Regions from separate parts of the Sphingomonas sp. SRI_018 genome, predicted to be linked through region 3. Evidence: predicted binding sites of a transcription regulator. Region 3 holds the regulator's gene; each other region holds the start of a gene.
What was found. Region 3 encodes LexA, which represses DNA repair genes until DNA is damaged. Its sites were predicted from a motif close to GTTCCNCNCTTGTTCT; they were not measured.

Region 1: a site for LexA is predicted at 5,581-5,596, ahead of AC2YHA_RS12255 (MmcB family DNA repair protein). Genes of this name have one in related genera too.
Region 2: a site for LexA is predicted at 2,103-2,118, ahead of AC2YHA_RS12660 (ImuA family protein). Genes of this name have one in related genera too.
Region 4: a site for LexA is predicted at 1,362-1,377, ahead of radA (DNA repair protein RadA). Genes of this name have one in related genera too.

Annotation. Positions count from the first base shown of each region.
Region 1 covers NZ_JBYCZO010000002.1:72,408-79,603, reverse strand. The annotation lists gene msrB (peptide-methionine (R)-S-oxide reductase MsrB) at 1-376, shown strand, start outside; gene AC2YHA_RS12280 (PBP1A family penicillin-binding protein) at 424-2,583, shown strand; gene AC2YHA_RS12275 (M48 family metallopeptidase) at 2,559-3,230, opposite strand; gene AC2YHA_RS12270 (YcgN family cysteine cluster protein) at 3,227-3,673, opposite strand; gene AC2YHA_RS12265 (SCO family protein) at 3,661-4,248, opposite strand; gene AC2YHA_RS12260 (ankyrin repeat domain-containing protein) at 4,309-4,911, shown strand; gene AC2YHA_RS12255 (MmcB family DNA repair protein) at 5,076-5,570, opposite strand; gene AC2YHA_RS12250 (cell wall hydrolase) at 5,718-6,353, opposite strand; gene AC2YHA_RS12245 (DUF1491 family protein) at 6,573-6,911, opposite strand; gene AC2YHA_RS12240 (PaaI family thioesterase) at 6,908-7,196, opposite strand, start outside.
Region 2 covers NZ_JBYCZO010000002.1:151,176-158,371, reverse strand. The annotation lists gene AC2YHA_RS12665 (M3 family metallopeptidase) at 1-1,992, opposite strand, end outside; gene AC2YHA_RS12660 (ImuA family protein) at 2,171-2,899, shown strand; gene AC2YHA_RS12655 (DUF6504 family protein) at 3,045-4,601, shown strand; gene AC2YHA_RS12650 (error-prone DNA polymerase) at 4,598-7,196, shown strand, end outside.
Region 3 covers NZ_JBYCZO010000001.1:1,194,056-1,201,251, forward strand. The annotation lists gene AC2YHA_RS05665 (molybdopterin molybdotransferase MoeA) at 1-636, shown strand, start outside; gene lexA (transcriptional repressor LexA) at 692-1,357, shown strand; gene AC2YHA_RS05675 (ComEC/Rec2 family competence protein) at 1,351-3,522, opposite strand; gene gltX (glutamate--tRNA ligase) at 3,551-4,978, shown strand; gene AC2YHA_RS05685 (citrate synthase) at 5,013-6,299, shown strand; gene AC2YHA_RS05690 (sensor histidine kinase) at 6,439-7,196, opposite strand, start outside.
Region 4 covers NZ_JBYCZO010000001.1:705,176-712,371, forward strand. The annotation lists gene AC2YHA_RS03250 (glycosyltransferase family 4 protein) at 1-386, opposite strand, end outside; gene AC2YHA_RS03255 (DUF6683 family protein) at 511-1,290, opposite strand; gene radA (DNA repair protein RadA) at 1,399-2,772, shown strand; gene AC2YHA_RS03265 (CvpA family protein) at 2,829-3,398, shown strand; gene AC2YHA_RS03270 (YncE family protein) at 3,486-4,073, opposite strand; gene AC2YHA_RS03275 (YncE family protein) at 4,067-4,633, opposite strand; gene AC2YHA_RS03280 (iron-sulfur cluster assembly scaffold protein) at 4,762-5,190, shown strand; gene AC2YHA_RS03285 (cation:proton antiporter domain-containing protein) at 5,187-6,968, shown strand; gene AC2YHA_RS03290 (DUF423 domain-containing protein) at 6,965-7,196, shown strand, end outside.

The sequences.
Region 1 (7,196 bases), on a different contig from region 3:
CAAGCGCCTGACGCCCGAGCAATTCCACGTCCTGCGCGAAGCCGGCACCGAAGCGCCGTTCGCGGGCAAGTACACCAACAACAAGGCCGACGGCGTCTATCGCTGCGCCGGCTGCGGGCTCGAGCTGTTCGACAGCGAGGACAAATATGATTCGGGTTCGGGCTGGCCGAGCTTCACGCGCCCGATCGCCGAGGACCATATCACCGAGCATGGCGACGCGAGCCATGGCATGGTGCGCACCGAGGTACGCTGTGCGCGCTGCGACGGGCATCAGGGCCATGTCTTCCCCGACGGGCCGCCGCCGGCGGGGCTGCGCTACTGCATCAATTCGGTCAGCCTCGATTTCCGCGCCAGGGCGAACGGGAAGGCGGCCTGATCCCCTTGTCCGTGAATCGGTAACCGCGTAATCCTCCCGCCGACGCGATGGCGAGCCGCAGCACCCGATCCCCCAAGCCGCGCTGGCGCCGCGTCCTCGCCTGGACGGTCGGCATCGGCCTGACGCTCGCGATCCTCGGCCTCGCCGCGCTGGCGATCGCCGTCTATACGGCGCGTGCCTCGCTCCCCAGCTTCGACGAGCTCAAGTCCTCGCCCAACGGCCAGATGATCCGCGTCCATGCCGCCGACGGCACGGTGATCGTGTCGCTGGGACCAAGCTACGGCGAGTGGATTCCCTACAGCCAGATCCCGAAGGTTATGCGCGACGCGATGGTCTCGGTCGAGGATCGCCGCTTCCGCTCGCACATCGGCGTCGATCCGGTCGGCATGGCGCGCGCGATCAAGTTCGGCATCGAGAACCGGAACAACGGCCGCCGCCTCCAGGGCGCCTCGACCATCACCCAGCAGGTCGCGCGCACCATCTTCCTGTCGAACAAATACGACTGGCGCCGCAAGATTCGCGAGGGCATCCTGGCGCTGGCGCTCGAGCGCAAGTTCAGCAAGGACCAGATTCTCGAGCTCTACCTCAACAAGGTCTATTTCGGCGGCGGCGCCTATGGCATCGACGCGGCGAGCCGGCGATTCTTCGGCCATCCTGCCACCAACCTGTCGCTGAGCGAGGCCGCGGTGATCGCCGGGCTGGTCAAGGCGCCGTCGCGCTATTCGCCCACCGCCGATGCCGAGGCCGCGGTCGGCCGCGCCGGCGTGGTGCTGCAGACGATGGTCGAGACGGGCGCGATCACGCCGGCCGAGGCGGCGAGCGCCGATCCCAAGGCAGTTAAGCTCGCGCCCGAGCCGCAGCAGAACTCCGTCCGCTACTTCACCGACTGGGCGCTGCCCCAGTTGGAGACGCTGATCGACGAGACGGTCGAGCCGCTGGAGGTGTGGACCACGCTCGACCTCAACATGCAGCGCGCCGCAGACCAGGCGATCGATGCCAACACCCCCGGCGGCGCCCAGGGCGCGCTGGTCGCGCTCGACCGCGGCGGCGAGGTACGCGCGATGGTCGGCGGCAAGGATTACATCAGCTCGATCTACAACCGCGCGACCCAGGCGACGCGCCAGCCGGGTTCGGCGTTCAAGCTGTTCGTCTATCTCGCCGCGCTGGAGGCCGGCCACAAGCCCGACGATGCGATCGTCGACGAGCCGGTCAACATCAACGGCTGGAGCCCGCGCAACTCGTCGCGGCGCTTCTCCGGCCAGATCGATATCCGCACCGCCTTCGCCTATTCGATCAACACCGTCGCCGCGAAGCTGGGGCAGGAGGTCGGCTTCACCACCGTCGCCGACATGGCGCGCCGCTTCGGCATCACCACGCCGGTCAACACCCATCCCTCAATGGTCCTCGGCACCAGCGACGTGCGCCTGATCGACATGACCCGCGCCTTCGCCAGCGTCGGGCAGAAGGGGGTGATGGTCACGCCCTATGCGATCACCCGCGTCACCGCCAACGGCCAGGTGATCTATCAGCATCAGGTCGACACCAGCCGCGTGCTGGTCGCCCCCTATGTCGCCGCCGAGATGACCGACCTGCTCCAGACCGCCGTCAACACCGGCACCGCGCGGGCGGCGCAGATCGGGCGGCCGGTGGCAGGCAAAACCGGCACCACCAGCTCGAACAAGGACGGCTGGTTCCTCGGCTTCTCCAGCGGCATCACCACCGGCGTATGGATGGGGCGCGACGACGCGCGCCCGATCCCGGGCCTGCAGGGCGGCACCGCGCCGGCGCGCGCCTTCGCCAGCTTCATGCGCAAGGCCGTCGCCAATCGCCCGATCGAGAATTTCGACACCGAGGTGAAGTTGCCCGAATGGCAGCTCGAACCCGATGACGAGGCCTATCTCGGCCAGCCCGACAACGGGATGATGGTCGATCCCGACGGCAATCCGCTCGAACCCGCGCCCGACGATTTCGCCGTCCCTGAGCCCGGCACCGGGACCGAGAACCAACCTCCGCTGCCCGAAGGCGGCGGCGAGCAATTGCAGCCGCCACCGCAGCGGCTCGATCAGGACTTCATCGACCGCGCGATCGGCCGCGACCGCTCACGCGAGGCACCGCCGCGCCAGTCGCCGTCGCAGCAGGGAACACCCCGGCCGCTGGACCGCGACCGTCCTCCCCCACGCGCTCAGGACGAGCGGCCGAACCAGTGAAGCCGGGCGCCGTGGGCGCGCAGCCAGGCGCGCGCCGCAGCGGGATCGCCCTCGAACAGCGCGGCGACCAGCCGATGGAAGGCGGGGCCGTGGTTCATATGGACGCGGTGCGCGACCTCATGCGCGACCGTCGCGCGGCGGACATGGGCGGGGGCGAGGATCAGCCGCCAGCTGTAGCGGATCGCCCCGCTCGACGAGCAGCTTCCCCAGCGCCCGCGCGGATCGCCGATCGTGACCGCCTCGACCGTGACGCCGGCCCTTTCGGCGTAATGCGCGGTCTCCTCGCTCAGCACCCGCAGCGCCTCGCGCTTGAGCCAGCGGGCGATCCGGCCGGCGAAACCCTCCACTGGGCCACCGCACACCAGCCGGTCACCCTCGCGGACCGGCGTGCGGACGGCGCCGAGGCGATGCTCCAGCGCCACCTCGATGCCGCCGATGGGGATCACCATCCCTGGCAGGAACGGCCGCGCCTCGGGCAATTTCGCGCGCTGCGAGGCGATCCAGCCGGCCTGCTCCTCGGCCCAGGCCAGCGCCGGCTTCAACGCCGCGCGCTTGGGCAGCGTCAGGCGTACCCGTCCGCTCGCCGGATCGACCGAAAGCTTGAGCCGCCGCGCGCGCGGATGGCGGCGGACCTCGATCGCCGTCACAGCTCGCGGTCGATCATGTGGTGCTCGAGCTCGCCGGCATCGACTTCCGACACCGTCCAGCCGCGCGTCGATTCGCCGGCGCGGTGCACCGCCTCGCGATCGCCGCACACCAGATAATGCCATTCCGGCAGCGGCTCGCCGGCCGCGCGCAGGCGATAGGCGCAGGTGCCGGGCAGCCAGTCGATGTCGGCGACGTTGCGCGTCGTCAGCCGCACGCAGTCGGGCACATGCGCACGGCGGTTGCGATAGTCGCTGCACAGCCCGGTACGCCGGTCGAGCAGCCGGCAGGCGACATTGGTCGGGTAGAGCGCACCGCTCTCCTCGTCCTCCAGCTTGTGGAGGCAGCATTTGCCGCAGCCGTCGCACAGCGCTTCCCATTGCGCGCGGTCGAGCCGGTCGAGCGGCAGCGTCTCCCAGAATTTCTCGTCGGTCACTTCACCCAGCGTTTGAGCTCGTCCGTCACGGCCGCAGGGCCCTTGTCGGCCGGCAGTAGCGCGATCGGCGCCCCGTCCGGACCCATCAGATAGGCCTGGCGGCTGTGCTGTACCAGATAGCCTCCACCCGGCGCCGGCGGTTCGAGCTTGTAATAGATGCCATAGGCCTTGGCCGCCGCGTCGATCTCCGCCTTGCTGCCGGTGAGGCCGACCATGCGCGGATGGAAGGCGGAGACGAATTGCTTGAGCACCGGCGGCGTATCGCGGGCGGGATCGACGGTGACGAAGATCGGCACCACCTTCGCCCCCAGCGCCGGCGAGGCCTGTTCGAACGCCTTGAGGCCCGCGCCGATCGCCTGCACGTCGATCGGGCAGACGTCCGGGCAGTAGGTGTAGCCGAAGTAGACGATGCGGTAGCGGCCGGCGAAATCCTTGTCGCCGACGCGTTTGCCGTCCTGGTCGGTAAGGGTGAAGGGGCCACCGATCCGGGCCCCGGCCAGCGGCGGCGGAGCGCTCGAATCCGCGCCGCCGCCGCAGCCGGCGAGCGCGAGCAGCAGGGCGAGAGCCGGTAAGCGTCTGTTCATGGCATCGCGAGCCTTGGTCTGCTAATCGGTTCCATGCAAGCTCAACAGGATCCTTCGTCGATGGTGTCGCCCGCTTTCCGCCTCGTCCTCGCCGCCGCGCTGCTCGCCGCTCCCGCCGCGCTTCCCGCCCAGCGCATGTCCGACAGCTACGAGTTCCTGAAGGCGGTACGCGAAGCAGATGGCAACAAGGTCACGCAGATCCTGGACAAACCGGGGTCGCGGATCATCAACACCCGGGACGATTCGGGCGACGCGGCGCTGCACATCGTGACCAAGCGCGGCGACGTCACCTATCTCCGCTTCCTCATCGCCCGCGGCGCCAACATCAACATCCAGGACGGGCGCGGCAACACGCCGCTGATGCTGGCGGTGAGCGCAAGCTGCTTCGACTGCGTCGACGTGCTGACCCAGCAGAAGGCGAACGTGAACCTCGCCAATGCCTCGGGCGAGACCCCGCTGATCCGCGCGGTGCAGCTGCGCAATCTCGAGATGGCGCGGCGGCTGCTCGACGCCGGTGGCAATCCCGACCAGCGCGACGTGGTCGCCGGTCTGTCCGCGCGCGATTATGCGACGCGCGACACCCGCTCGCCGGCGCTGACCAAGCTGCTCGCCGATGCGCCCAAGGCCGGCAGCAGCCGCAGGGTTGCGGGACCGGGGCTCTGATCCTCCGACCCCGGCACGACGCCGGGGGGACGGTGAGGGCCAGAGTTTGATCCATCCGGCTTGAAGCAGCTGTTCCCCGGCGAAGGCCGGGGCCCAGCTGCGAGCGGTTCGATACTGGGCCCCGGCCTTCGCCGGGGAACAGCTACAACTGGCCGAATCCGACTCTAATACCCCCCGAGATCGCCGAACGCGTCCGGATCCATGAGCCCGATCACCCGCCGCGCCGCACGTCTTGCGAGCGCGAGCGTGCAGCGGCGGCGGGCATGGACGGGCAGCGCCACCGTCGCCGCTTCACGCACGATCGCCGCGTCATAGCGGTCGGCGACGATCACCCCGGAACGCTCGGGCAGGAAGCCCGGCCCGTCGAGCGGACTCGCATCGAAACCCTCCGGCACCGCCCAGTAGAAGCGGTCACAATGCCCCAGATAGTCGGTCCATTTGGCGTCGCCGAGCAGGTCGGCCCGCGATACCTTGATCTCGACGATCACCAGCCCGCCTTTGGCATCCAGCGCCATCAGGTCGGCACGGCGCCCGCCGTCGAGCGGCACCTCCGCGATCGCGACGATATCGTGACGGAGCAGCATCCGGCACACCCCACGCGCGACGTCGGCAGCGACGAGAGGGGCCGCAGAATCGGAAAGGGGCACGGCGCTGGCCATGCCCCTTCCTAGAACATCATGGGAACGCTGGAAAGCGCTCGTGCGCCGTAAGACGGTACCGGCCCGCTCCCCCACCCGGCCACCCATAAGATACTGCCGTTGGGTGGCCGGGTGGGGGAGCGGGCCGGTGCCGCCTAGATAAACGACTCAGCGATAGAAGACGTGGTTGCCGATCGCGGCGACCTTCGACAGCCGCCAGCCGGGCGAGACCCGCCGCGCATGGAAATAAAGCGCACTGCCGGCAGCCGAATCCCACAGGTCGCGCTGCGCGACCTTGGCGACCGCCACCGCGGTCTGCCATGCCTTGCCCTTGCCGGTCGGCACATAGCCGCCGCGCACGAACGAGAACTGGCCGCGCTGGGTCAGCACCGAGCACACCGAGGTGGGGAAGCGGCCCGAGCGGGTGCGGTTGAGGATGGTCTCGGCGACCGCCAGCTGGCCGGCGAGCGGCTCGCCCTTCGATTCGAAATAGACGCCGGAGGCGAGGCACTGGAGCTCGCGATCGTCGTCGAGCGCGGTGTTCTGCGCGGCGACCGCATCGGCGAGCGAATCGAAATCGTCCTCAGCCTGGACAGGCTGCTGCTCGTCCTCGGCCGGAATCGCCTGGATCATCGCAGGCTGCGGCTGGACGGTCTGAACCGTCGCGGTCGGCTCAACGGCGGCCTGGGGCGCCGGAGCGGGCGGAACCTGGGGAAGGGTGATGGCGTTGAGCGTAGTGAGCGGCGCGGAATCGAGCTTCTGGGCGAAGCCGGGCGCCGAGGTGCCGACGAACACGGCGCTCACGAGAAAAACGGCCGCAGGAATTGCGGCGCGGGCAACGAACGACATTCAACAACGATCAAGTGCGGTTGGCACACGATCCGGCGGCTTCCCCGCTCTTCGATGAGGCGGGTTCGATACGGATCGGGATACCCCCCGACTGCGTCACCGGCCGAAATCGCACTTCGAACGGCACAACGCGAACATAATGACACCGGTAGGTCATTCCGCGGCGCAGCAAAGTCAATTCAACGCAATCGTTTCAGCGACGAATCGTTCTCCTTCCGGGATATCCAGTTCGATTACCCACAAATCGGGATCGCGCTCGACGCGGCGGCGCCAATAGGCGGCGATCGCCTCCGCATCCTCCTCGCGCGGGCCCGTTCGGATGAGTGCGGTACGACCATCGGGGCCGATTCCGCGCTCGACGAAACGCGGCTCGCTCCCCCTTTCGAGCAGCAGCACCAGCAGCGCCCCGGCCTGATCGTCGCCCCGCGCGAGCACCATCGCGCTGCCGCCGGCATCATGGACTCGGCGGATCAGCGCCTTGGCCAAGAGACCACTCGGCAGACGTTCGATCACGCGTGATAACCAGGCAGCCCCGCCAGCGGGATATTCGAACGCATGAAGGTGCCGGTCCCCCGCGCCGCTTCCTCGCCCGAGGCGTCGACCAGGCGCGCCTCGGCGATCAGCACCCGCCGCTGTCCGCTCACCCAGCGGCCTTCGGCGATCACTGGTCCTGCTCTCAGCGGCTTGGTGAACAGCAGGTTGAAGGCGGTGGTGAGCAGGAAACGATCGCTGACCAGGCTGTTCGCCGCATAGAAGGCGGCATCGTCGAGCATCTTGAAATAGGCGGTGCCGTGGAGC
Region 2 (7,196 bases), on a different contig from region 3:
CCAGACGTTGCCGGTCTCCTCGAACGCGGCCCAGGTGTCGGCGTCCATCGTCTCCGACCACAGGTAGGAATAATAGCCGGCGGAATAGGCGTCGGACGAGAAGAGATGGTTGAACTGCGGCAGGCGGTGCCGCATCACGATCTCCTTCGGCATGCCGATCTCGGCCAGCGTGTCGCGTTCGAAGGCGGCGACGTCGGTGACCGGCGTGTCGCGGTCGTGGAGCTTCATGTCGACGATCGCCGAGGCGAGATACTCGACCGTGTCGAAGCCCTGGTTGAAGGTCTGCGACTTCTCGATCTTGTCGACCAACGCCTGCGGCATCGCCTGGCCTGCGGCGTTCTTGGCATAGCGGTCGAGCACGTCGCGGGTGAGCAGCCAATTCTCGTTCACCTGGCTCGGATATTCGACGAAATCGCGCGGCGTGCCGGACAGGCCGGGATAGGTCACGTTCTGCAGCAGCGAATGAATCGCGTGGCCGAACTCGTGGAAGGTGGTGTTCGCATCATCGAGGCTGACCAGCGTGCGCTCGCCGGAGGGCGCCTTCACGAAATTATTGTTGTTGGAGGCGAGCACGGTACGCTCGCCGCCGAGGTGCTGTTGGCCGCGATAGCGCGTCGCCCAGGCGCCGGAGCGCTTGCCCGAACGGGCATAGGCGTCGAAGTAAAAATAGCCGATGAAACGACCGCTCTTGAGGTCCGTGACCTCGAAGGTGCGCATGTCGGGCGCGAATACCGGGATCTGGCCGGTATTCTCCTTGAAGCCGAGGTCATAGAGCCGGCCCGCGGCGTAGAAGGCGCCCTGGAGGATGTTGCCGAGCTCGAGGTAGGGTTTGATCTCCGCCTCGTCGAGGTCGTACTTCGCCTTGCGCACCTTCTCGGCGTAGTAGCGATAGTCCCAGGGCTGGATGGTGATGCCGGCGCCTTCCTGATCGGCGACCGCCTGCATGTCGGCGACTTCCTGCTTCACCCGAGCGACCGCGGCCGGCCAGACGCGCGTCATCAGCGCCATGGCATTGGCCGGGGTCTCGGCCATGGTGTCGTCCATCCGGTACCAGGCGTGGTTCTTGAAGCCGAGCAGCTTCGCCCGCTCCTGGCGGAGCTTGAGGATGGTGGCGATGGTCGACTTGGTATCGTTGGCGTCGCCGTTGTCGCCGCGGTTCACGAACGCACGCCACACTTTCTCGCGCATGGCCCGGTCGGTCGCGTACATGAGATAGGGCTGGGCCGAGGAGCGGGTGTTGACCACCACCCATTTGCCGGCAAGCCCGCGCTCCTCGGCGGCGGCGCGCATCGCCGCCTTGACGCTGTCGGGCAACCCGTCGAGCTGCTTCGCGTCGTCGAGGACGATCCAGGTCTCCTCGTCGGCGAGCAGCTTGCGGCTGAACTCGGCGAAGGCACCGGCGAGTTGCTGATTGATGCGGGTCACCTCGGCGCGTTGCGCCTCGCTGAGTGCTGCACCGGAGCGCACGTAACTGCGATAGGTGCGCTCGACGAGGCGGAGCTGCTGCGGGTCGAGTTTCCGGCTGGCGCGCGTGTCGTAGACCGCCTTCACCCGTTGGAACAGCAAGGGATCGAGCGTGATCTCATCATAGAAGGCGGCGAGCTTCGGGCTCCATTCCTGGTCGAGGTCCTGCACCTCCTTGGTGGCGAGATTGCTGGTGTAGACGCCCCAGGCGGCCATCACCCGGTCGAGCGTGTCGCAGCTGAGTTCCAGCGGCTCGATGATCGATTGGAAGGTGGGAGCGGAACGCTTGTCGCGGATCGCCTGGATCTCGCGCCGGCACTCGGCCATCGCCGTCTCGAACGCAGCCGGGAACATCGCCGGCTTGATCCGGTCCCATGGCACCACGCCGCCGTGCGGCCCCGGCCAGGGCGCGGTGAGCGGCGAGGCGTCCACCTTCGCGGCAGCGGGGGCGGGCGTCTGAGCGGAAGCGGTGACGGACATGACGAGCGAGGTCGTGGCGAGCAAGGCAAGCGTCAAGCGAAAGGTCATATCGAAAATCCCCCTGATGCGCCCGACTGTGCCCGCAGGATGACAAAGGGTCCAGAGCCGCTCGTGACTTCGTCGGGGCATCTCGTCGTCGCTTGACTCGCCGGCTGCATGGAACAAAATACGAACATTCGTCATTGCCCGAGTCGTGAGCTTGTCCAGAACCCAGGTCCTTGCCCGATTGCGCGAAGAGCTTCGCGGGCTGGAGAGCGGCGGCTTCCGCCGGCGGCCGGCGCTGCCGTTCGGGATGGCGCCGGTCGATGCGGCGCTGACCGATGGGGGTCTGAGGTTAGACGCGCTGCACGAGGTCGCCGCCGCATCGCCGGGACTGGGGGATGATGCCGCGGCGACCCTGTTCCTTGCCGGCATCGCCGCGCGCGCCTGGGGCCCAGTGCTGTGGGTGGTGCGGCGCCGCGATTTGTTCGCGCCGGGGCTGGCGCAGGCTGGGCTGGCGCCGCACCGGCTGATCTATGCCGAGGCTCAGGACGATGCCGACCTGCTCGCCATCATGGAGGAGGGGCTCAGGCATCGCGGGCTCGGCGCGGTGATCGGCGAGATCAAGCGCGCCGAAATGGCGGCGACGCGGCGGCTCCAGCTCGCCGCCGAGGGCGGACGGACGATCGCGCTGCTCATGAGGCGCCATGGCCGCGCCGGCGCCGATCCGCTCGGGCCTCCCTCGGCGGCGGTGACGCGCTGGCGGGTGGCGAGCGCGCCGTCGGCACCGCTGCCGGTGGAGGGCGTGGGGCGGGCACGCTGGCGGATCGAGCTCACCCGCCAGCGCGGGGGCGAGCCGGGTAACTGGACCGTGGAGGCTTGCGATGAAACGGGTCGCTGCGCTCTACCTGCCGCACTGGCCGATCGAACGGCTGCGGCGGGCCGCGCCGACACACGCCGCCGCGCCGCCGCCTGAGGGCGGGCGAACGCCGGCGTCGGTTCCTTCGCGGGAAGGCAGCTGGCGGCCGGGGGCGAGATGGGCACTGGAGAACAGCTCCTCCCCGGCATGGGGAGGGGGACCGCTCGCGAAGCGAGTGGTGGAGGGGGCCCAGCCACGAGCGGTGACCGAGGTGGAGGGCCCCCTCCACCATTCGTCTGCGACGAATGGTTCCCCTCCCCGTGTCGGGGAGGAGCTTCTGGTCACATCCCACCGCGTCGGCAGCCGCATCCTGATCGCTGCGGCTTCACCCGAAACTCGGACAGTAGGCATCGCTCCCGGTATGGCGCTCACCACCGCGCGAGCGCTCAATCCCGGACTGGTCGTGCGCGATGCCGATCCTGAAGGCGACCGCGCCGACATGCTCCGTCTCGCCACCCTGCTCGCTCGGCGCTGGTCGCCGACCGTTTGGCTCGACGGCGACGACGGGCTGCTGATCGACATGACCGGCGTCGCGCACCTTCATGGCGGCGAGCAGAACATGGCGCGGCAGCTGATCCGGCTGCTCGCGCATTTCAGCTTCACCGCGCGGATCGCAATCGCCGACACGCCGGGCGCGGCACATGCGCTCGCCCGCCACGGGCCGCGGATTTGTCTATGCCCGCCGGGCGAGCAGGCGACGATGCTGGCGCCGCTGCCGCCGCGCGCGCTGCGACTCGACGAAGCTCAGCTCGATCTGCTGCGTACCCTCGGCATCGACACAATCGGCCAGCTCGTCACCATGCCGCGCGCGCCGCTCGCCCGGCGGCTAGGGGACGCGCTGGTCGCACGGCTGGATCAGGCGCTGGGCCGTATCGCCGAGCCAGTCGATCCCATCGTCCCGCGCGAGACGATCGCCGTCGTCCAGCGCTTCGCCGAGCCGATCGCCACAGCCGAGGCGATCGAGCATTGGCTCGGTGTGCTGGTCCCCTGCCTCGCCCAGGCGCTCACCGCCGAGGGGCTCGGCGCGCGCCGCATCGAGCTGATCGCCGAGCGGGTCGACCATGTGCCGCAACGCATCCGCATCGGCCTCGCTCGGCCGAGCCGCGATGGCGCACACATCCTCAAACTGCTCGTCCGCCGGATCGAGAGCGTCGAGCCCGGCTATGGCATCGACGCGATGACGCTCGTCGTCCGTGCGACCGACCCGCTGGAACCCCAATCCTTCGCCGAACGGCTCGACGAAGAGACCGCCCCCGATCTCGCCCCGCTGATCGACACGCTGACGACACGCGGCGCCCGCATCTGGCGCACCGAGCCGATCGAGAGCGACGTTCCCGAGCGCAGCGTCGCGGTCGCTCCGCCGCTCGATCCGCCGGGCCGGACGGGCACCGAGCCGCCAATCGACGACGTCGCGCGATTGAAGCGGCTAGGGCCGCTCGATCCCTGGACGCCGCTGTGGCCACGGCCGGCGCGGCTGCTGGCGCGGCCCGAGGAGGTCGACAACGTCCTGTACGAGCTGCCCGACCATCCGCCGCGGCGCTTCACCTGGCGCGGCGTCACCCATCGCGTGATCCGCGCCGACGGCCCCGAGCGCATCCAGGGCGAATGGTGGCGCCGCCCGTCCGAGCGGCATTCGGTGCGCGACTATTTCCGGGTCGAGGACGAAACCGGCGCGCGCTTCTGGCTCTATCGGCGCGGCGACGGTGAGCGAACTGCCAGCGGCGATCTCCGCTGGTTCATGCACGGCGTGTTCGGATGACCTATTCCGAGCTTCAGGTGACCACCCATTTCTCGTTCCTACGCGGGGTGTCGTCGGCGGAGGAGCTGTTCTCGACGGCCGCGCTGATGGGGATGCCGGCGCTCGGCATCTGCGACCGCAACTCGGTGGGCGGGATCGTGCGCGGACTGGTCGCGGCGGAGGCGATCACCAAGCAGGGCTGCCCGATCCGCATGGTCGCCGGCTGCCGTCTCGACCTCGTCGACGGCGCCTCGATATTGGTGTGGCCGGAAGATCGGGCGGCCTGGTCGCGGCTGACCCGGCTCCTCTCCAAGGGCAAGCTGCGCGCCGATCCCAAGCGCGGTGAGAAAGGGAAATGTTTCCTTCATTGGGAGGACGTCACCGAGGCGAGCGAAGGGCTGGTCGGCGCGCTGGTGCCGGGGATGGCGGACGAGGGCGATCCCCTGTCGCTGCGCTGGATGGCGGACGTGTTCGGGACACGCGGGCATGTCGCACTGACCCCGCACCGCCGACCGGGCGAGGCCCTGCGTCTCCACAATCTCGCCGAGGCTGCGCGCCGCCATGGCCTGACGCCGCTCGCAACCGGCGACGTGCTCTACCACACGCCCGACAAGCGGATGCTGCAGGACGTGGTCACCGCGATCCGCGAGAAATGCACGATCGACGAGCTCGGCTTCCGCCGCGAGCGCAGCGCCGACCGCCATCTCAAGACGCCCGAGGACATGGCCCGCCGCTTCGCCCGCTTCCCCGAGGCGCTCGACGCGGTCGAGGCGATCGTCGAGCGCTGCACCTTCAATCCTCGCGATCTCGATTATCAGTATCCCGACGAGATCGTGATGACCGGCCGCACGCCGCAGGAGGCGCTGGAGCGGCTGGCCCACAACGCGCTCGACCGGACGTTCGGCGGCAAGGTGCCGCCCGACTATCGCGCGCTGCTCGACCGCGAACTCTCCCTGGTCCGGCAGATGGGCTATGCGCCCTATTTCCTGACGGTGAACTCGATCGTCAGCTACGCGCGGAGCGAGGGTATCCTCTGCCAGGGCCGCGGATCGGCCGCCAATTCGATGATCTGCTACGTGCTCGGCATCACCTCGATCGACCCGATCGAGCGCGGCCTCCTGTTCGAGCGCTTCATCTCCGAGGAGCGTCACGAGCCGCCCGACATCGACGTCGATTTCGAGCACGAGCGGCGCGAGGAGGTGATCCAATGGATTTACGAGACCTACGGCCACAACCATGCCGCGCTGACCGCGGTGGTCAGCCGTTTCCGCTCGCGCGGCGCGATCCGCGAGGTCGGCAAGGCGCTGGGCCTGTCGGAGGACCTGACCGGCGCGCTGGCGGGGCAGGTCTGGGGCGTCTCAGGCGACGGCATCGAGGAGAAGCACAGCCGGGCGCTCGGCGTCGACACCGGTCATCCGCGGGTCGCGCTGGCGATCGAGCTCGCCAACGAACTGGTCGGCATGCCGCGGCACTTGTCGCAGCATCCGGGCGGCTTCGTGCTCACGCGTGACCGGCTCGACACGCTGATCCCGATCGAACCCGCCGCCATGCCCGACCGCTGGGTGGTCGAGTGGGAGAAGCTCGACATCGAGGAGCTGGGCTTCATGAAGGTCGACGTGCTGGGGCTCGGCATGCTCGGCTGCATGCGCCGCGCGTTCGAACTGATGGCCGAGCACAAGGGGCGCCCGATGACGCTGGACAGCCCCGAATTCCAGGACGACGACCAGGCGACCTTCGCCATGATCCGCAAGGCCGACACGCTCGGCGTCTTCCAGATCGAGAGCCGTGCGCAGATGTCGATGCTGCCCCGGATGAAGCCCGAGGAGTTCTACGACCTGGTCATCCAGGTCGCGATCGTGCGGCCCGGACCGATCCAGGGCGACATGGTGAACCCCTATCTCAAGCGCCGGCAGAATCCCCATCTGGTCGAATATCCGTCCGAAAAGCTGGAGGCCGTGCTCAAGAAGACGCTGGGCGTGCCGCTGTTCCAGGAACAGGCGATGCAGGTCGCCATCGTCGGCGCCGACTTCACCGGCGGCGAGGCGGACAGGCTGCGCAAGGCGATGGCGACGTTCAAGGCGACCGGCAACGTCGGCGAGTTCCGGCCCAAGCTGATCGAGGGCATGCTGAGGAACGGCATCAGCCTCGACTTCGCGGAGCGGATGGTCAAGCAGATCGAGGGCTTCGCCAACTACGGCTTCCCCGAGAGCCACGCCGCCAGCTTCGCCAAGATCGCCTATGCCTCGTCATGGATGAAGGCGCATCATCCCGACGTGTTCTGCGCGGCGCTGCTCAACGCGCAGCCGATGGGGTTCTACGCCCCCGCGCAGATCGTCCGCGATGCGCGCGAGCATGGGGTCGAGTTCCTGCCGCCGTGCGTCAACGCGAGCGCATGGGACACGTGCTTGGCGCCCGCGGCGCGGGCTACGGGACGCGAGAGGCATCCGGGCTTCTACGGCACCGACGAGGAATGGGCGGCGCTTGCGCCGCTTCGGCTCGGCCTCAGGATCGTGAGCGGGGTCGGCAAGGAGGATGTCGAGGAGAGACTCCTGAAAGCGCGTGCCGCCGGCCCCTTCACCTCGGTCGAGGACGTGTGGCGACGCTCCGGGGTCAGGC
Region 3 (7,196 bases):
GAGCTGGTGCCGCACGGCGCACCGCTTCGCGACGGCCAGGTCCACGAAGTCAACGCGCTGATGCTGGCGACGATGCTCGCCGATCTGCCGGTAGCGGTCGTCCCGCTCGGCATCCTCCCCGATCGCCTGGACGTGCTTACGGCTGCCTTCGCCGCGGTCGACGCCGACATCCTCGTCACCACCGGCGGCGCATCGGTCGGCGACCACGACCTCGTCCGCCCCGCGCTGGAGGCCGCCGGCGCCGATATCGACTTCTGGAAGGTCGCGGTGCGTCCCGGCCGGCCGATGATGGCCGGGCGATTGAAGGATGCGGTGGTGCTCGGCCTGCCGGGCAATCCCGTCTCCGCCTTCGTCACCGCCACGCTGTTCCTGAAGCCGCTGGTTGCCGCCCTGTCCGGCGCCGCCGATCCCCTCCCCCGCACCCGCACCGTCCCGCTCGGCGAGCCGCTCCCCGCCAACGATTCCCGCGCCGACTATCTCCGCGCCGAGCTGCGCGGCGGCCGCGCCTACGCCTCCAGCATCCAGGACAGCTCGATGCTCCGCACCCTCGCCCGCGCGACCTGCCTGATCGTCCGCCCGCCCCATGCGCCGGCGGCGGTCGAAGGCGACTCGGCGGAAATCCTCGACCTCGCTTGACAGGACGGGGAACAATCCATAAACGTTCCGTGTCTGTTCTGGACGGAGGGACCGAATGCTCACGCGCAAGCAGCACGAGCTCATCTGCTTCATCGCCGATCGCCTGGCGGAAACGGGCGTGTCGCCCTCGTTCGAGGAGATGAAGGAGGCGCTCGACCTCAAGTCCAAGTCGGGCGTCCACCGCCTGATCAGCGCATTGGAGGAGCGCGGCTTCCTCCGCCGCCTGCCCAACCGCGCCCGCGCGCTCGAGGTCATCAAGATGCCCGAGCGCCCCGAAGCGAAGAAGGCGGCCAAAACTGTCCAACCGACGGCGCCTTCGCGCCTGCCGCAGCCGGCGAACGACGTGATCGAGATCCCGCTGCACGGCCGCATCGCCGCCGGCGTGCCGATCGAGGCGCTGGAGGGTGCGACGATGCTGCCGGTCCCCGCCGCGCTGCTCGGCGCAGGCGAGCATTATGCATTGGAGGTCGCCGGCGACTCGATGGTCGAGAAGGGTATTCTCGACGGCGATTATGCGCTGATCCGCCGCACCGACGTCGCCCGCGACGGCGACATCATCGTCGCGCTGATCGACGACAACGAGGCAACGCTCAAGACCTTCTACCGCGAAGGCGCGATGATCCGGCTCGATCCCGCCAACCGCGCCTATGATCCGCAGCGCTACGCGGCGGACCAGGTGCGCGTGCAGGGCAAGCTCGCCGGCCTGCTCCGCCGCTACTGACCCGCACCCGAGGCCTGCCGATCGCGAGGCGGCAGGACGGTGGCGGGCCGGATCCAGGGATGGCGGCCGGCGGACGCGGCGACCGTCCTCACCCTGGGCGGATCGAAGGTCAGCGTCACCCCGCCCGACCGCGCCAGGAAGCTGCGGTCGAGCTTCAGCCAGCGTGGCGTACAGCCCTGCGGCAACCGGCGATCGCTGACGACGACGTCCGCCGTCCGGCAGGCGGCGATCAGCGGCCGCGGATCGACGAGATACGCCGACCGGGTCGCCAGCACCCGCCACCGCCGCCCGCCCCGTTCCAGCTCCGTCAGGCACAGGTCGATATTGCAGCGCGTACCCGCGACATCGTCGAGCACCGGCAACTCGCCGTCGACGCCTCCGCCTTCGCTCAGCACGTCGCGGACATAGTCCCCCGCCCGCTCGCGCAGCAGCGCCAGCCCGCCGCCCTGCGTGCGGATGGCAAGATGCCGCCCGTCGCCGGTGACGATCAGGTCCGGCGCCGGCGTCGCCAGCGCCCAGGTGGCTCCGAATACGAGTGGAGCCAATCCACACCACCGCCAACGGGTTTTCCACAACATTATCCACAGCCCGCCCGTCACCATCAGCGCGAAGGCGCCCCGCGGCATGGCGGGCAGCGCCGCGACCGCGCCCGGCGCATGGGCAGTGGTCCGGGCGATCCACAGCAGCAGGTCGAGCGCCCGCCCGCATAGCCACCACAGCGGCGCACCCAGACCACCCAGATCGAGCAGCAACGCCAGCGCCTCGAGCGGCATGACCACGAAGGTGGTGAGCGGAATCGCGACGATATTGGCGAGCGCGCCGTAGAAGCCGGCCTTGTGGAAGTGGAACAGCCCGATCGGCATCAATGCCAGCTCGACGACGATGCCGGTCAGCAGCAGCGAGGCGAATCCCCGCCCGATCCTGCGCCACCGCGCCTCCTCGCGCGGGACGAACCAGCCGCGCACCCGCCCGCCTTCATGCAGCGCGACGATCGCGGTCACCGCTGCGAACGAAAGCTGGAAGCTGGCGCCCGCCACCGCCTCCGGCCACAGCAGCATCACCGCCAGCGCCCCGGCGGCCACCAGCCGCAGCGTCACCGCCTCGCGCCCCATCGCGAGCGCCGCCAGCACCAGCAGCGCCGCGACGCAGCTTCGGATCGTCGGCACCTCCGCGCCGGTGAGCAGCGTATAGCCGATCGCCGCCACCGCGCCCGCGCCGGCCGCGATCAACGGTAAGCGGAAACGCAACGCCAGCCAGGGACTCAACGCCAGGAGCCGCAGCACCAGCAGCATCGTCGCACCGACGACCGCCGTGATGTGCAGCCCGCTCACCGACAGGAGATGGGCAAGTCCGGACTGGCGCATCGCCTCGGCATCCTCCTCGGGAATGCCGCCCTGATCGCCGGTAGCGAGCGACGCCGCGATGCCTCCGCCCGCCCCCTCGATGCGACTCCGGATATGCGCCGACAGCCGCGCGCGCAGGTCTGTCCCCGGCACGTCACCGGCCTTCACCACCTCCACCGGCGCGAATCCGCGTCCGGTCGCACCGATGCGATCGAACCAGGCAACGCGTGTATAGTCATAAGCCCCAGGCACGGCCGGCCCCGGCGGCGGCATCAGCCGCGCGCGCAGCCGGATCACTGCGCCCCGCGTCAGGCCCTGCGGCACATCGGCCTCGGCCAGGTTCACCCGCACATGCGTTGGCAGCCCGACCGCATCGACCGGCGCTAACCGCAACCGCACCAGCTCACGCGCCGGCAGCGGCTCGACCCGCTCGACACGCGCGGTGAAGCGCGTGATCGCCGGCCGCGCCAGTACCGGCGCCGCAACGCGTTCCGCCCGCCACCACGCCAGGCCGCACCCCAGTGCAACCGCAATCCCGCCGACCAGCAGCGCTCGTCCGGCACGCGCGCCGACCGGCAGCACTACCCCCGCCGCTGCAATGCCGAGCCCGGCCAGCACCACCGCGGTCCACTGTCCGGCATCAGGCAGCGCGAACCAGGCGGCGATCCCGGCCCCCACCGCCACCGGCAGCCACAGGACGAGCTGGTCACGCTCCGCCTCCAGCCACCGCTCGACCACCGCCCCCACCCGGCCGAGCCAATCGGACACGATTTGGCGCCGCGGAGGGTGCGTGCTAGGGGGCGCGGCGGCTGAGCTGGCCATTGAATTCACAGTCTGGGAGCATGCGCGCTTGGGCGCAACATCGACTTCGGGCGCGGGCGCGTCCGGTTCCGCAATCGTCACCCGTTTCGCCCCGTCGCCGACGGGGTTCCTCCACATCGGCAATGCCCGCACCGGCATGTTCTCGTGGCTCTATGCGCGCCATCACGGCGGCAAGGCGCTGCTCCGCATCGAGGACACCGACAAGGCGCGCTCGACCAAAGAAGCCATCGACGTCATCTTCGACGGTCTCAGCTGGCTCGACCTCGACTGGGACGACGAGCCGGTGTTCCAGTCGACTCGCGTCGAGCGTCACGCCGAGATCGCGAACGAGCTGGTCGAGAAAGGCGCCGCCTACCGCTGCTACATGACCCAGGAGGAGCTCGCCGAGGCGCGCGCCGCCGCCGAGCGCGAGCGCCGGCCGTTCCGCCTCCAGTCCCCCTGGCGCGATGCCGACCCCTCCACCGCGCCCGACCGCCCGTTCGTCGTGCGGATCAAGGCCCCGCGCGACGGCGAGACGGTGATCGAAGACCTGGTGCAGGGCCGAGTCGCGGTCGCCAATGCCGAGCTCGACGACATGATCCTGCTCCGTTCGGACGGCACGCCGACCTATATGCTCGCGGTGGTGGTCGACGATCACGACATGGGCGTGACCCACATCATCCGCGGCGACGATCACCTCAACAACGCCTTCCGCCAGCTCACTATCATTCACGCCATGGGTTGGCCGGAGCCGACCTATGCGCACATCCCGCTGATCCACGGCGGCGACGGCGCCAAGCTGTCGAAGCGCCACGGCGCGCTCGGCGTGGACGCCTATCGCGACGAGCTCGGCGTGCTGCCCGAGGCGCTGTTCAACTATCTGCTCCGCCTCGGCTGGGGCCATGGCGACGACGAGATCATCTCGAAGGAGCAGGCGGTCGCTTGGTTCGACCTCGATGGCGTCGGAAAATCACCGTCACGGTTCGATCTGAAGAAGCTCGAGAACCTGAATGGTCATTACATCCGCGCCGCAGACGATAGCAGGCTAGCCGATCTGGTTGCCGGCCAGCTCGACTTCGAAGTCACGGATTCGCATCGCGAATTGCTGCGCCGCGCCATGCCTGCATTGAAGCCGCGCGCGGCCAATCTCCTCGAATTGGCGGACGGCGCCGCTTTTCTATTTCGCACCCGCCCACTAGGGATTGAGCCCGACGCCGCACCGCTGCTCGAAGGCGAGGCACGCACCGTCCTCGCGCGGGTCCATGCAGCACTTGACGCCGTCGAGAGTTGGAATACGGAGGCGCTCGAAGCGGCGGTCCGCGAGGTCGCCGAGGCCGCGAGCATCAGGCTCGGCGCGGTCGCGCAACCCTTGCGCGCCGCGCTCACCGGTCGACGCACCTCGCCCGGAATCTTCGACGTGCTCGAGCTGCTCGGGCGCGAGGAGAGCCTGGCCCGGATCGCCGATCACATGGCCTGAACACCTGGGCCGGACAGAGAAAAGGACAGCGCGCATGAGCGAAGTCGCCGACAAACCCGCGATCGCGATCGGCAACCACGACTACCCCGTCCGCAAGGGCAGCGTGGGTCCGGATGTGATCGACATCCGCAAGTTCTACGGCGAGTCGGGGATGTTCACCTACGATCCCGGCTTCACCTCGACGGCGAGCTGCGAATCGGCGCTGACCTACATCGACGGCGACGCGGGCGTGCTGCTCCACCGCGGCTATCCGATCGGCCAGCTCGCCGAGCATTCGAGCTTCATGGAGGTCAGCTACCTCCTGCTCAACGGCGAGTTGCCGAGCAAGGACGAGCTCGACAAGTTCACCCACACCATCACCCGTCACACGATGCTGCACGAGCAGCTCGCGACCTTCTACCGCGGCTTCCGCCGCGACGCGCATCCGATGGCGGTGATGTGCGGCGTGGTCGGCGCGCTGTCGGCCTTCTACCACGACTCGACCGACATCACCGATCCGACCCAGCGGATGATCGCCAGCCACCGGCTGATCGCGAAGATGCCGACGATCGCGGCGATGGCCTACAAGTACACGATCGGCCAGCCGTTCCTCTATCCGCAGAACGACCTCTCCTACACCGGCAACTTCCTGCGCATGACCTTCGGCGTGCCGGCAGAGGATTATGTCGTCGATCCGGTGATCGAGAAGGCGATGGACCGGATCTTCATCCTTCATGCCGACCATGAGCAGAACGCCTCGACCTCGACCGTGCGCCTCGCCGGCTCGTCGGGCGCCAATCCCTTCGCCTGCATCGCGGCCGGCATCGCCTGCCTGTGGGGCCCCGCGCACGGCGGCGCCAACGAGGCGGCGCTCAACATGCTGCGCGAGATCGGCAAGCCCGAGCGCATCCCGGAATATATCGCGCGCGCCAAGGACAAGAACGACCCGTTCCGCCTGATGGGCTTCGGCCACCGCGTCTACAAGAACTACGATCCACGCGCGACCGTGATGCAGAAGACGGTGCGCGAGGTGTTCAAGGCGATGAACGTCTCCGACCCGGTATTCGACGTCGCGCTCCAGCTCGAGGAGATCGCGCTCAAGGACGATTACTTCATCGAGAAGAAGCTGTTCCCGAACGTCGATTTCTATTCGGGCGTGATCCTGTCGGCGATCGGCTTCCCGACGACGATGTTCACCGCGCTGTTCGCCCTCGCCCGCACGGTCGGCTGGGTCGCGCAGTGGAACGAGATGATCTCCGATCCCGACCAGAAGATCGGCCGCCCGCGCCAGCTCTACACGGGGCCGACCGAGCGCGATTACGTTCCGATCGACAAGCGCTGATTCTAAGCTTGTCTCGGGGAGGGGGACCGCGCGACGCAGTCGCGTGGTGGAGGGGTGGCGCGCAGCGCCGGCTTCGCCGTCGTCCCCTCCACCGCCTTCGGCGGTCCCCCTCCCCAAGCAAGCTTGGGGAGGAATGGAATCACCGCCCCGGCAACGAGAAGACGAACCGCGCTCCCTGCCCCGGCGCGCTGTCGACCAGGATGTCGCCACCCATCGCCCGCGCCAGCCGCCGCGAGATATAGAGGCCGAGCCCGCTGCCGCCCGGCTCGCTCCCGTCGACCCGCTCAAACTTCTCGAAGATGCGCGCCTGGTCCTCGGGGGCGATGCCCTTGCCCTGGTCCGCGACGATCACGCACGCCGCGCTGCCCTGAAGGCCCGACCGCACCCAGACGGTGCCGCCTGCCGGCGAATAGCGCATGGCATTGCCGATCAGGTTGACCATCACCTGCAACGCGCGCCGGAAATCGCCGGTCGCCGGCAGCGCCTCCTCCGCCTCCGGCTTGTCGATATGGACGCGCTGCTCGGCCGCTCGTACGGCGAGCAGCCCCGCCGCACGCCGCGCGACATCGGCCAGGTCGATCGGCTCAGGCTGGATCGCGAAGTCCTCGCGCTCCACCGCCTCCAGATCGACCAGATCGTCGACCAGTCCCAACAAATGCCGGCCCGCCGCGGCGATATCGCCCGCATAATCGGTGTAGCTCGCCGCGAGCGGCCCCTCGATCTCCGCGCTCATGCTGTCGGCATTGGCGATGATCCGCTCGAGAGGCGCTCTCAGCGCACGGCCCAGCTCCGTACCGAAACCCTCCGGAAATGCCGCAGCCGGAGCATCATCATCGGCGGTCACGTCCTCGAGCATATGCGCGACGCCGACGAAACCCGCGAACCGCCCCTGCTGGT
Region 4 (7,196 bases), 490 kb from region 3:
TAGGTCTCGAACCGGGTGTGGAGCGAGGCGACGACGGGAATGCCGCGGCGTCGCGCCCAGCTGATCGCGCGATGGCCGAGGATATCCGGCGCGGAGACATGGACGAGATTGGGTGCGAAGGCGGCGAGGTCGCGCTGCGTCCGGGCGGGAAGGCCGCGCGCGACGCGATATTCCTTGCGGCCGCCCGGCATCGTCCAGCTCGGCACGCTGACGAGGTCGCCGGTCGGCGGAAAGGCGGGCGGATCGATCGTCGGCGAATAGACGCGCACCGCGGCGCCCCGCTCGAGCAGATGGCCGACCAGCAGGTTGAGGGCCTGGTTCGCTCCGTCGCGGGTATAGTTATAGTTGCCGCTGAACATGGCGACGCGAAGGTCGGAAGGGTGCATGGCGCGCGCCGATAGCGCCCGCGCCGCGCGAACTCCACCCCGAAGCGCGGGCGGGTGCCGCGCCGGCGAGAGGGTATCGGGTGGGGCGCGCCGCGCTATGTCGATGGTCCTGCGACCGATCGCCCTATCGCCGGGCGAGCTCGACCGGCTCTCCGTCGGGCCGAGGCCAGGCCGCGCCGGCCTGATCGGCGGGAACAAAGCCGTCGTCGGTCAGCGTCATCGCAGGCAGGTCGATCCCCATGCCGTGCGCGCCCTGCACCGCGGCCCGGCTCACCGCGTCCAGCTGCGCGCGGTTGCCCTTCGACTGCTCGACGGCGCCTGCCAGCAGCACCGCCTGGATGAGGAAGGATTCCGCCATTTCCTGCTTGGCGGCGTCGCCCGCGCTGCGGAATGCCGGCGTCGCGGCCATCGCCTCGGTCACCTGACGGCGCACCGAAGCGGTGGCGGCATCGCTCACGTCGCCGGACAGGCCGCGGCTCGCCTGCCAGGCGTTGATCCACCACACGGCATAGGCATCGGCGACGTCGTCGACGCTGAGGCCATGTTTCGCCAGCTCCGGCCGTATCCGCTCGATGATGTCGCCCTGGGCGAACAGTTGAGCGAGCCCGTCCGCGCCCTTCGGATCGATCGCCCGGCTCCTTTCGACGAAGCGGGCGAGGTTGGCGGCGCGGCGCTCACGCGAGGGTGCATAGCGGAAGGTCGCGGCGGGCGCCTTGGCGGCCGGGCGCCGCTCCTCGCGCTGCGCCGGGCCCGGGCGATCGGCGCGGTTCATCCGGTCGCGCAGGTGCAGCCCGAGCGTGTCGGTGCCGGTGTAGGACGGGACGAGCACGCTCCATCCCCAGACGTCCTGCGCGTTCGCCGCCGCCGGTGAGAGACATAGGGCAAAGGCCAGGATCGACCGCATGACGCTCTCCCTGAATGAGCGTGCAGTGCATAGCCTACCCCTGCCGCGCAGGGAAGGCGCCGCTTTGCCATGTTCCCTTATCGTTCCGGTTCGGCTAAGCCGCTCCGCATGGCCAAACCCCAGAAGCGCTACGTCTGCCAGCTGTGCGGATCGGTCTCGTCGAAATGGGCCGGGCAATGCGCGGATTGCGGGGAATGGAACACGCTGGTCGAGGATGCAGGCGCGGTGGTGACGCCGTTCCAGGCGCGCCACAACCTGCAGTCGGGCGGACGGGCGATCGAGATGAGCGGGCTCGACACCGCGATTCCCTTGCCCGAGCGGATGGCGACCGGGATCGCCGAGCTCGACCGGGCGCTGGGTGGAGGCTTCGTCGAAGCGTCGGCGACGCTGATCGGCGGCGATCCGGGGATCGGCAAGTCGACGCTGCTGCTCCAGGCGGCGGCGCGGCTGGCGCTCGCCGGGCGCGCGGTGGCCTATGTGTCGGGCGAGGAGGCGGCGGATCAGGTGCGCCTCAGAGCGCAGCGGCTGGGGCTCGGGCGGGCGCCGGTACGGCTCGCTGCGGCGACGTCGGTGCGCGACATCCTGACGACGCTGGGAGAAGGCGCGGCGCCGGCGCTGCTGGTGATCGATTCGATCCAGACCATGCACTCCGACCTGATCGAGGGCGCGCCGGGGACGGTGAGCCAGGTGCGCGCCTCCGCGCAGGAGCTGATCCGCTTCGCCAAGGAGCGGGGGACGGCGCTGGTGCTGGTCGGGCATGTCACCAAGGACGGCACGATCGCGGGCCCGCGCGTGCTGGAGCATATGGTCGACACCGTGCTCGCCTTCGAAGGCGAGCGCAGCCACCAGTATCGCATCCTGCGTGCGACCAAGAACCGCTTCGGCGGCACTGACGAGATCGGCGTGTTCGCGATGGAGGCGGGGGGCCTCAGCGAGATCGCCAATCCCTCCAGCCTGTTCCTCACCGCGCGTGACGAGACGGTGGCGGGGACGGTAGTGTTTCCGGCGCTGGAGGGCACGCGGCCGGTGCTGGTCGAGGTGCAGGCGCTAACGGTGCGGCTCGCGTCCGGTGCGACGCCGCGGCGGGCGGTGGTGGGCTGGGATTCGGGTCGGCTGGCGATGATCCTGGCGGTGCTGGAGGCGCGGTGCGGGCTCAGCTTCTCCTCGTGCGAGGTCTATCTCAACATCGCGGGCGGGTATCGCGTGCAGGACCCGGCGGCGGACCTGGCGGTGGCGGCGGCGCTGGTCTCCGCCTTGAGCGAGCGGCCGATCGCGGCGGATGCGGTGGCGTTCGGCGAGATCGCGTTGTCGGGCGAGGTGCGGCCGGTGGCGCATGGCGCGCTCAGGCTCAAGGAGGCCGCGAAGCTGGGATTCGGCCGGGCGCTGGTGCCGGCCAAGCAGGGAAGCGAAGGCGCGGCGGTGGAGGTCGCGAGCTTCGGCAACCTCGGGCGGTTCGTTGACCATCTGCTGGGGCGGGGATAGCGGAGCGGGAAAGCCGGTTCGCGTGGCGCGGGCGGCGGGGGACGGGAATCGATCATATGGGCCTGACCGCACTCGACATCGTTGTGCTGATTGCCGTTGGCGGGGCAGCGGTGTTGGGACTGCTGCGCGGCTTCGTCACCGAAGTGCTGTCGCTGATGGCGTGGATCTTCGTCGTGTTCGCGCTGAAGCTGTTCCACACGCCCCTTTCCACGCTGTTCGCCGGGGTGGTGGGAACCGCGGCGGGGGCGGCGACGCTGGCGTTCGCGATCATCGCCGGCGTGACCTGGTTCGGCGGGCGGCTGGTGGCGAATGCGATCGGATCGCGGACGCGCAGCTCTGTCCTGGGGCCGGTCGATCGGGCGCTGGGGTTCGGTTTCGGTGCGCTCAAGGGGCTGATCCTGGCGAGCCTCGGCTTCCTGCTGGTGGTGCTGGTGATCGACACGATCGGCGGCGGCGCCAAGCGCCGGCCCGCGTGGATCACGACGTCGCGCACCTATCCGCTGCTCAACGCGACCAGCGCCAGCATCGCGGATTTCGTCGACAAGCGGCGGCGGGGCGAGCCGGTGTTCGAGGCGTCCGGCTTCAGCGCGTCGGAGAATGCGAGCGGGGCGGGGAATACGCATTGAGCGGCGGAAAGCATGTCCGCGGCCGGGCTTCGGAACTCCGGGCGGATCGGGTGACCGAGCTTTGACCTCCCAAGGCCATCCGACCTTTTAGTCCGGCGAGACGCCGAGCGACGCGGGGCCGCCGGTTTCGAAACGCATCGGTGGTCCGGCTGCCTGCAGCCGATCATTGACGACGCGAAAGACATGGAGCGACGTGTCGACGATGCTCTCGGCCACCAGCGTCGCGCCGCCCTCGACGAACGCGACCCCCTGCGACCAGGCGCCGAGGTCGGCTTCCGCGTGGCGGGTCAGGCGGCGGTTTTCGATCGAGAGAAGGATGATCTTGCTCGCCGGTGCGTAGCGGGGATCGGTCGCGGCGACGGTGCTCATGTTCTGGATCGCGGCGGCGACGTGGCGGCCGTCGGGCGAGCAGGCGACGCCCTCCGGTGCGGGGCCGACCGTCGCGGTGTCGATCACGCGAGGGCGTTCGCCGGCGAGGTCGATGAGGCTGATCGTGTCCGCATCGCCGCTTACTACGCCGTAGTTGGCGACGACGGCGAGGCCGCTGTTCCCGCAGACCGCAAGCGCGGCCGGATAGACGCCGGCGCTCAGCTCCGCGAGCGGCTCCGGCTTCAGGCGGCCGGCCTCCACCGCGAACAGGCGGGTGACGTTCTGCCCGGCGAAGGTCATCAGCACGCGATCTCCCGCAGGAAGGCCGCGGAGAGGGGGCGGGCGCCCTTGGCGAAGCGGACGCGTTCGACGATCGCGGCATGGCCGTCGCCGGTCACGCGCAGGATGGTGGCGCTGTCGTCGTCGGCGTGCGGCACGACGAGCATCGAGCCATCCGGGCTGAGTGCGAGCGACGCGGGCGAGGCGCCGAGGTGGAGCGTCTGGACGACGCGCGGTTGCGCCCCGGCGAGATCGACGACGGTGAGCAGGTCCGCCGGGCCGATCTTGTCCGGCTGCGCGGGCGTGCGGCCGGTTGCAGCGGTGACGAAGGCGGTTCGCCGGTCTCGCGTGAAGGCGATTGCCGAGGGTGGTCCCTGGAAGCTGATCGGTACCTCGACCTCACGGCGATTCAGGGCGCGGCCGTCACGGAACTCCAGGAAAACCACGCGATCCGGCGGAGGTGCGGGGGGCGGCAGAACTTCTCCATCCACCATCCGGGCGTCGGCATCCAGACCTATGCCTACGAGCTGAGCCTGTGCGGGAAGCGGTGTGCACAGCAGCCCTGTCAGCAGCCAGCGCAATCTCATCGTCATCCGCTCCCTCGACCCTTCGTGCGCAAGAGGTAGATCGACGGGCAGGAGCGTCAATCTCCGTTTCATGATCGCAGCCGGATGAGGGGCTGGGCGGCGGCGGATTTGCCGCCTACATGGCGGATGTGAACGCGCCGCTCTACAACACCGAAATCCTTCGCCTCGCCGCCGGCGTACCCTTTCAGCAGCGGCTGGAGGTGCCGATGGGGTCGTCCGAGAAACGCTCGCCGATCTGCGGGAGCCGGGTGACGGTCGATGTCGACCTCGACGGTGAGGGCCGCGTCTCGGCGATCGGGATGGTGGTGAGGGCCTGCGCGCTGGGGCAGGCGTCCGCGTCGCTGATGGCGAGCCATGCGGTGGGGCGGTCGGTCGCGGAGCTGGAGGAGGCGCGCGATGCGCTGACCGCGTGGCTTGCCGGCGAGCGCGATGCGCCGCCGGACTGGCCGGGACTCGATCTGCTCGCGCCGGCGCTGCCGCACAGCGCGCGGCATCCCTCGATCCGTCTGGCCTTCGAGGCCGTTGCCGATGCCGCCCGCCAGGGCGCCGGCCGATGAGCGAAGGGGCGCACGCCACCGCCGGGCTCCTGCGCGACATGGTGCCGATGTTCGGCTTCGCGCTGGTGTTCGTGCTGATCTTCCGCCGGCTCGGGCTGGGGGCGACCCTCGGCTATCTTGTCGCGGGCGCGGTCGTCGGGCCGCAGCTGCTCGGTCTCGTCGGCGGGGCCGAGACCAAGATGGAGTTCTCCGAGCTCGGCATCACCCTGCTGCTGTTCCTGGTCGGGCTCGAGCTCAATCCGTCGCGACTGTGGCGGATGAAGCAGGACATATTGGGGCTCGGGCTGCTCCAGGTCGTGCTGTGCGGGCTGGCGATCGCCGCGATCATCGGCTTCGGCGCGAAATTCTCGGTCGCGGCTGCGTTCGCGCTGGGCCTGCCGCTGGCGCTCAGCTCGACCGCGCAGGTGCTGCCGATGCTGCAGTCGGCGGGGCGGCTGCGCACGCCATTCGGGGAGCGTGCCTTCTCGATCCTGCTGTTCCAGGACCTGTCGATCGTGCCGATGATCACGATCATCGCCGCGATGAGCCGCAATCCCGCCGACGCCGCCGGACCACCGGGATGGGTGCTGTTCGTCTATACGGTCGCGGCGATCGTCGGGCTGGTGCTCGCCGGCCGCTTCCTGCTGCGTCCGCTGTTCCGGCTGATCGGCAACCTGGGCGAGCGCGAGATGTTCGTGTTCGCCGGGCTGTTCACGGTGATCGCGAGCTCGGCGATCATGCAGATGCTGGGACTGTCGACCGCGCTCGGCGCCTTCATCGCGGGCATGATGCTCGCCGATTCGCCCTATCGGCACGAGCTGGAGGCGGACGTCGAGCCGTTCCGGTCGATCCTGCTCGGCCTGTTCTTCGTGACCGTCGGCATGACGCTGGACCTCACCGCGATCGCCGAGCGGCCGCTGTTCGTCGCGGCGATGGCGCTGGCGCTGGTCGCGACCAAGGCGCTGGTGATCTTCCTGATCGGCATCGCCTTCCGCATGAGCTGGCGCGGGGCGCTCGCGCTGGGGCTGCTGCTGAGCCAGGGCGGCGAGTTCGGCTTCGTGCTGTTCGCGCAGGCGCAGAACGCCTGGCTGATCGAGCCGCAGGCGGCGAGCCTGTTCGGCGCGATCGTGACGCTGTCGATGGCGACGACGCCGTTCCTGATGATGGCGACGCGGCGGATGCGCGCGGAGCCGATCGTGCAGGAGGAGCGCGAGGGCCCCAAGGCCGACGGCTCCAACGCGATCATCGTCGGCTATGGCCGGTTCGGGCAGACGGTGGCGCAGATGCTGCTGGCGCAGGGGATCGCCGTCACGCTGGTCGATACCGACATCGAGATGATCGATGTCGCCGGCGAGTTCGGCGCAAAGGTCTATTATGGCGACGGCACGCGCGTCGACCTGCTGCGTCAGGCCGGTGCGGGCGAGGCGGAGCTGATCCTGTTCTGCATGGACGGGGACAGGGTCGATGCCGAGCTGGTCGAGGCGGTGCATGAGGCGTTTCCCAACGCCGCGATCTTTGTGCGTGCGTTCGATCGGCGGCAGCTGCTCAAGCTGCGGGGCTCGCCGGCGCGGGGTGTGGTGCGCGAGCTGATCGAATCGGCAATCCGCATGGCGCGCGAGGCGATGGCGGCGGTCGGCGTCGACGAGGAGGAGATCCGGCGGACGGAGGACCTCTATCGCGCCCGCGACCGCGAGCGGCTCAAGATTCAGTTCGAATCGGGCGACATCCGCGCGGCGCGCGACACGATGATCGTCACGCCGCGCAACCTGCGCGACACGCTAGGGGAGGATTGCGGATGAACCTGGTCTCGGTTCTGGCGGCGCTGTCGGGCGCGCTGGCGGTGGCGGCCGGCGCGTTCGGTGCGCATGGCGCCGAGGGGCAGGCGGCGGAATGGCTCAGGACCGGCGGCCAGTATCAGCTTATCCACGCGGTCGCGGCACTGGTGGCGGCGCGGATGGCGGCGCCGGGACCGGCCTGGTGCTTCGTGCTGGGTGGAACGGTGTTCGCGGGCACGCTCTACGCGATGG